2 regions of the Micromonospora aridisoli genome follow, and region 2 is predicted to be linked to the other one. Evidence: riboswitches for the same ligand, from Rfam matches in the RefSeq annotation. Region 2 holds a riboswitch; the other holds the start of a gene.

Region 1 (3,415 bases), on a different contig from region 2:
GCTGCTGCGGACCGCCGAGGTGCTGCGCCAGCCGTCGTGGTTCCGGCCCTACCTGGAGGCCGAGCGCCATGCCCGGCAGCTGCGCTGCTACCAGCCGACGCTGGTGCCGGGCCTGCTTCAGACCGAGCGCTACGCCCGCGCGGTGATCCGGACCGACGCCGCCCTGACCGAGGCGGAGGTGGATCGGCGGCTCGCCAACCGGCTGGTCCGGCAGGCCATCCTGGAGCAGGACGACCGCCCCAACTCGTCGCGGTGATCGACGAGGCGGTGCTGCGGCGGGTCGACGAGGATCTGAAGGACGCGCTGGTCGAGCAGGTGCACCACCTCGTCGACCTGGCTCGACGGCCCAACATCAGCGTGCATCTCGTGCCGGCGGGCGTCGGCATGCATGCCGGACTGACCGGCCCCTTCATCCTGGCGCGAAGCGCGGACGACGGCTGGGTGGGTAACCGGGACACCCCGCTCGGCGGCGTCCTCGTCGACAAGGACGACGACCTGAGTACCCTGCTGTCCCGGTGGGAGATGGTGCGCAACGAGGCGCTGTCCGGCCGCCAGTCGATCGAGCTGATGAAGGATGTTGTGAAGCCACGGATCTGAACGGCGCGACCTGGCGCAAGTCCATCCGCAGCGGCTCCAGTGGCAACGACTGCGTGGAGGTCGCCGACAACCTGCCCGGCGTGGTGCTGGTCCGCGACACCAAGAACCGCGACGGCGGCACGCTCTCCTTCACCCCGGATTCCTGGGCGAGGTTCGTCGCGCTGGCGAAGCAGCACGGCCCGCACGCCTGACGTACCCGAAACGGAAGCCCTCGACCAGCGGGCCGAGGGCTTCCGCGTGCATCGGGACCGGTGCGATCAGGCCGAGTAGCCGCGGGTGGCGGCCCAGTTGGCCAGGTCGATGGTGCTCATCCAGTACGACGGGTACGAGGCGTCGGCCGAGTCGGCGATCTTCACCATCCGGCCGGAGTCCTCGTAGCCGACCACGGCGATGTAGTGGCCGCCGGGGAAGGAGTGCCAGCGACCGTTGGTGTCGGTGGCGCTGCCGGCGATGTTCACCACGACGCCCCTTCCGGCGGTGACGGCGGCGACGACGTCGGCCTGGAGCTGATCCATCTGCGCCGGGGTGGCCGCGCCGCCACGGATCATCGTGGTCTTGTACGGGCTGCCCTTGACGGTGGCGTTGAGGACGCGGGTGGTGTCCTCGGCCGAGTTGGTGCCGGCGAAGGTGGTGCCGAGCTGGGTGGCCAGGGCGTCCTGGTTGCGCTCGATGCCGGCGGCGCTGAGCGCGTTGCGCACGGCGGCGGGGCCGCAGTAGTAGCCGGTCGTCTGGGCCTGGTGCGCGTACTTGAGGACCTTCGACGCGGGCGGCTTGGGCGCGGCCTTCTTGCTGGTCAGGTCGGGGTCCGGGGTGGCCGAGGTGGCCTTCGGCGACGGCGCGGCGGTGGTACTGGCCGGTGCCGCGCTGCTCGGTGCGGCGCTGCTCGGTGCGGCACTGCTCGGCGCGGTGGTCGACGGAGCGTCCTCGACCCGGTCCTGGCCGCGCGATGCCGCGGTGTCGCCGCGCAGTTCGGCGGCGGTCGTGGTGGGCTCGGTGGCCGGGGTGTTGCCGGTGCCGGCGAGCGCGGCACCGGTGCCGGTGGCCAGCACGAGCGCGACGGCGGAACCGGCCACGATCTGGTACGGGCGTTCGGTGGCGAGCCGCCGGAGCCGGCGGGAAAGGGTGTGCTTCACGGATTCCTCCACGGGCTGAGGGGATGACGGCGCACCGGCTCCGGCGGTCAGGTCGGCATGGGGACGCCGAGGACCGCCCGGGCGAGCGGGAAGGCCGTTCAGGGGTACGCCCGGTGAACCCGGGCGGTGGCGATGACCGGGTCAGCTCGCGGCGATCGGGCCGGCGAGTGCGGGCACCGCGGTGCCGTGGAGGCGAGGGGAAAGCGGGGGGATCACATCGGACTGCACGAGGGTTGGGACTCCTTCCGACACCGCCGACCGGGTTAGCTGACGGATTCGGGCGGGAAGATCGCCCTACCGCGGGCCGAGGCTCGCGGATTCACCCCAGTGGTGCAGTGGGTCCCCGGTTCGTGAAATCACGATTGAGCGGGTCGATGCGGCGTCGCCTCTTGCGATCGGTTACCGCATCGGACGGGCTGACACTACTGGTCAGTCACGTCGTTTCCAACCCCGCTTGAACTGCTTAAACATGATCCAGCGCGGCTATTTTCGGGTATTCGTCGACTGGCGTCGCTCAATGGGATCGACGGCGTTTCGGGCATCTTCGGGCGGGAACCGGACGACTCCGGGACAATGCCGACGGAGATTGCTGCGACAATAGGCTCAACTACGAACAGTGACCGAATTCGGACCTCGTGTGACCCGCCTCACGGAATTTTCAGCCCAGCCGGGCCGGTCGCCACCGCAGGACCGCGGCGGGCCGTTCGGCGGTGGCCCGATCCGGGGCCGGCAACCGGACCGGTCGGAGCCGTTCGGCAGCCGCGTACGCCTCGGCGGAGAGGGTACGGGCCGCCTCGGTGGCCAGTTCCGCGGCCCGCCACAGCTCACGCTCCCGCTCAGCGGCCGCCCGGTAGGCCGCCAGGCGGTTGTCGCGGACCACCCGGGCCAGGATCACCTCCTGCTCGGCCGGATGCCGGCGGGGGTCCCAGCCGGACCGGCGGGCCAGGACGTCGCAGAGTTGGCGGGCGGTCAGATCCCCACGCCAGTGGGCCGCCATCGCGGCGCGGTGCAGCCACCGCTCCCGGGCCGCGTACTCGGCCGGAGTTCGGGGGGTACGCGGGGTCGGCAGCCCGGTGACGCCGGCCAGCCGCCGGGCGGCGGACTCCGCTTCGTCGTACGCGGCCCAGGCGCGGTCCAGTTCCGCCTGGGCGGCCCGCCAGGCCGTACGCCGCCGGTCGGCGTTCTGCGCGGCGCCAGCCGCCGCGACCGCCACCTCACCGGCGTACCGCCGCCGGTCGGCCGCCTCGATCGCGGCGCGCTCCTCATCCTGGCCGGGTCTTTCCGCCGGCCCGGTCGGCTCCGGGCGCGCGACCAGGACGGTGAGTACGCCCAGCGCGAGCACGAGCAGGACCGACCAGATGGCGGCGGCGCGTGGCACCTCGATCAGGAACTGGTAGAGAACGGTCTTCTCCATGTCGGCACCTCGAGAACATCGGCACGGCGCCGGTGGCCGTACCGGCAGCGGATCGTCATGGCGAGACCCGAAGCCGCAGCGGACGGCGACGGGCTGGCAGGTGCCTGGCGCGGACGCGGCACCGGGGTGCGGAAACGACGGAAGGTCGCCGGTATTCAGGCGGACGGCGGGGCGCGGGGCGCGCGAGCGTCCGAGCCGGCGGACGCCGGGGCCGACCCGACCTCCGCGGGGGCGGTGCCGAGCACCGTCAGCTCCGGCGGGCCGGGGATCA
Region 2 (3,415 bases):
CGTCGAGACGATGCTGGCCTCCTCCGCGACTCTCGCGGCGGAGGTGGACGCCGGGCGGTGCGCGGTGGTCGGAATGTCGTACCGGCTGGCCGCCGGTGAGGTGCGGGCGGTGGCGGCGGAACCCGCCGACCTGGCCGGTGCGATGGTGTCCGCGCCCTGAACGCGCCGACGTTCCGGCCAGTTTCTGACCTCTGAGCGCCAGCCACCTGGCGCGGACCGCCTCATCCACCCGACGAGGGCCGCCCCGCCTGCTGGCGGGACGGCCCTCGGTGCGTCGCGTCGGGCGCTCAGAGCAGTGACACGTGGACGTGATCGGTGTGGTTGGACGGGCCGCTGTAGGAACTCCAGCCCGTCGCCGGGAACCAGATCTGCCGGTTCCAGATCACGTAGTAGACGCCCAGCCGGTCGGCGTTGCGGACCAGGAAGGCCGCCAGGTTGTTGCCGTAGATCCGGGTGTCGTTGTTGTGCCACGGGCTGAAGCCGCTGTTCTGCAACGACCAGTCGCAGGCCCGGCCCTTGGGGTGCTCGAACTTGTCGCCCGGGCGGAAGCAGCCGACGAACCGGTTGAAGCCGGCCCGCTTCACCTCCTTGTACATGTGCAGTGTCCGCGGGGTGATGCAACCCGACGTGGTCGGGTCGTTCTGGCTGCACGACTCCGGCTTCCAGCCGCCGTCCGCCGCCCGGTTCGGTGCGATCCGGGCCACCGGCGAGGTGGCGTCCACCAGGCCGCCGGTCAGGCCGACACCGCCGACCAGCCGGAGCGACTTCTCCGCCTCGCTCTTCTTGCGCGCCATGTCGTTGGTCAGCTTCTGCTGCTCGCGTACCTCGACGTCGAGCGCGAGCTTGGCCTGCTCCGCACGGAGCTTGATGGCGTTGACCTCACCAAGCTTCTTGTCGTTGACCAGGTTCAGCTCGTCCAGCGCCGAGGCCCGGTCGATGAACGAGTCCGGCGCGGTGCTCTGCAACAGCATGGCGATCGCGCCGACCCGGCCCGTCCGGTACGACTGGGTGGCGATCTGGGCGACCTGGGGGGAGAGCGCCTCCAGGTCGGCCTGCGCGCGGCGTACCTCCACCGCGAGTTGGAGCTGCCGCTTCTTGGACTTCTCGAGCTTGGCCTTGGCCTTGGAGAAGTCCCGGTTGGTCGCCTCGATCAGCTCGTTCAGCATCGGCGGGTCGTCGTCGTGCTGGGCGGGCTTGGGGTTGCTCGGCGCCGCCGTCGCGGGCATCGGTCCGCCGAACACGGCGAACGCGGCGAACACGGCCACCACGGGTGTCAACCAGCGGCGTAGGGGTGCCGTCACTGTTTTCCCTTCCATCGACCGCCGACCGGGTTAGCTGACGGGTTCGGGACGGAAGTGGCCCCTACCGCTTTCGCGGATTCACCCCACGTACCTGGGTCCCCGGCTCGCCTGGCGGCGATTGGGCGGTGGCACCGCAGGCGCCGCTGCGCGCCTTCGGCGGTGACCGGCAGTGAGGTTACCCGACAGTCCATCTGTGCTTCTACGCCCCGAACCCGACTAGATGCGTCATTTCGTAATCGCGTTGAGTGACCAGTGACACGGTTTGAAGCCGCATCGGCAGGGGCGGTCACGCTGAGGAGTGTCACCATGTGGTGTCCGTGCTCCTGTCCGGGTCGGGCCACCCCGAGCGGGTGGCGGGGGATGTGTTCCGGGTGGGTGGGGTGCTGAGGGCGTGGAGCGCCTCGGCCCGGTCCGTCGCCGGCCGGGGTACTACGGGGGTGGGCTCACCGGCGGGTGCGTTCGCGTCGCCGCTGGCGTCGCCGCGCCCTGCGGTGGTGACCAGCGCGGCCAGCGCGGTGGTCAGCGGTACGGCGGCGATCAGACCGAGCGTGGCCACCACGCTGCGGACGATCTCCGTGGTGAGGAACTCACTGGTCACGATCTGCCCCAGCGCGCGGGAGTCCGCGGTCAACAGGAGCAGCAGTGGCAGCGAGGCGCCGGCGTACGCCAGCACGATGGTGTTCACCACCGAGGCGATGTGCGCCCGCCCGACCCGGGTGGCCGAGCGGTACAACTCGCGACGGGAGAAGTTCGGGTTGGCGTGCCGCAGTTCGGTGACCGCGGCGGCCTGGGTCACGGTGACGTCGTCGAGCACGCCCAGTGACCCGATGATGATGCCGGCCAGGAGCAGGCCGTGCAGGTCCACGTCGGCGCGGAACATGGACAGTGTGGTGGCGTCCTCGCTGCCGAAGCCGGTCAGGTGGGTGGCCCCGGTGGCGGCCAGCCCGAGCAACCCGGTGAGGACCAGACTGGCGAGCGTCCCGAGCACGGCCACCGAGGTCTGTGCGGATATGCCGTGCGTCAGGTACAGCACCACGAACATGATCAACGAGGCGCCGACGATGGCGACGAGCAGCGGCGGCTGCCCGGCGCTGATGCCGGGCAGCACGAAGGTCAGCAGGATGGCGAAGCTGGCGGCCAGGCCGCCCAGCGCCGCCAGGCCCCGCAACCGCCCGAAGGCCACGATGGCGGCGGCGAAGAGCACGGCCAGCCACACCAGCGGCTTGCCGCGCTGGTGTTCGGCGATGTTGTAGGTGCTGATCGAGGGGTCCGCCGGGTCGATCAGCGAGACCAGGATGATGTCGTCGCCGACATCGATGCGAGGGGCGCCCGGACCGGCCGGGATGGGCGTCTGCACATCCTGGCCGGCGTCCGGGCCGGTCTGCACCCGGACGGTGACCGTGCCACACGGCCCCGCCGCTGTCGTCGGGGTGCCCTCGGGCACCGCGGGATTGGGCGGGCAGGGCTCGCTGACCACGCGGGTGACCGTGCCGTGGTAGCGGGGGGTGTCGTCGGCGGCCTCGGGACGTGGGGCGTCCCGGGGCCAGAGCACGATGGCGGCGACCAGCGTGGCGAGGAAGAGGGGGACCACCGTCACGACGAGGATCCGCCGCACCCGGGGCGGGGTGGGCGGAGCGGAACGGGTGTGATCGGCGCCCATTCAGTGTCTCCCAACGATTTCAGGGCTGAGTACGTGTCGATGGGCGAGACGGTTCAGTCTCACCGGACGACCGTGGCGAAGGGCGGCCGGATCGGCCTGAATGTGGCGGGGTGACTGCTTACCGTGAGCGACAGGTTGGCGCGCGACGGTCGCGGGAACGTGCGCCCGACAGCGGGCTCGGGCCGCGAGGCACGGATTTCGGCTGGCCATCGTGTGCGAATGGTAGCCAGCCCGACATCGCGACGCAGGTCGCGCGGGTCTGTCGGCGGGTCGGGTGCGGCCTAGCCGCGCTTCATGAGGCGGCCCACGGCGGCCATCATCTCGGTCGCCATCTCGTCGGCGCGCCCCTCGGCGGCACCCTCGTGCATGCAGTGCCGGGCGTGCCCGTCCAGTAGACCGAGGGCGACCTTGTCCAAGGCGGCCTGGACGGCGGAGATCTGGGTGAGCACGTCGA

Evidence for each region. A riboswitch is a leader RNA that binds a small molecule or an ion and turns the genes downstream of it on or off. The one in region 2 is predicted to bind cyclic di-AMP.
Region 1: linked by a shared signal. The riboswitch ahead of SM447_RS08535 (C39 family peptidase) and the one ahead of SM447_RS06505 (coiled-coil domain-containing protein) in region 2 are both predicted to bind cyclic di-AMP.

Annotation. Positions count from the first base shown of each region.
Region 1 is NZ_JAXCFK010000003.1:339,482-342,896, forward strand. It holds partial or broken gene SM447_RS08525 (DUF5753 domain-containing protein) at 1-597, shown strand, start outside; gene SM447_RS08530 (DUF397 domain-containing protein) at 594-788, shown strand; gene SM447_RS08535 (C39 family peptidase) at 855-1,742, opposite strand; cyclic di-AMP (ydaO/yuaA leader) riboswitch at 1,968-2,109, opposite strand; gene SM447_RS08540 (hypothetical protein) at 2,389-3,144, opposite strand; gene SM447_RS08545 (hypothetical protein) at 3,300-3,415, opposite strand, start outside.
Region 2 is NZ_JAXCFK010000002.1:641,849-645,263, forward strand. It holds gene SM447_RS06500 (carbonic anhydrase) at 1-160, shown strand, start outside; gene SM447_RS06505 (coiled-coil domain-containing protein) at 288-1,301, opposite strand; cyclic di-AMP (ydaO/yuaA leader) riboswitch at 1,305-1,436, opposite strand; gene SM447_RS06510 (YibE/F family protein) at 1,603-2,961, opposite strand; gene SM447_RS06515 (metal-sensitive transcriptional regulator) at 3,243-3,415, opposite strand, start outside.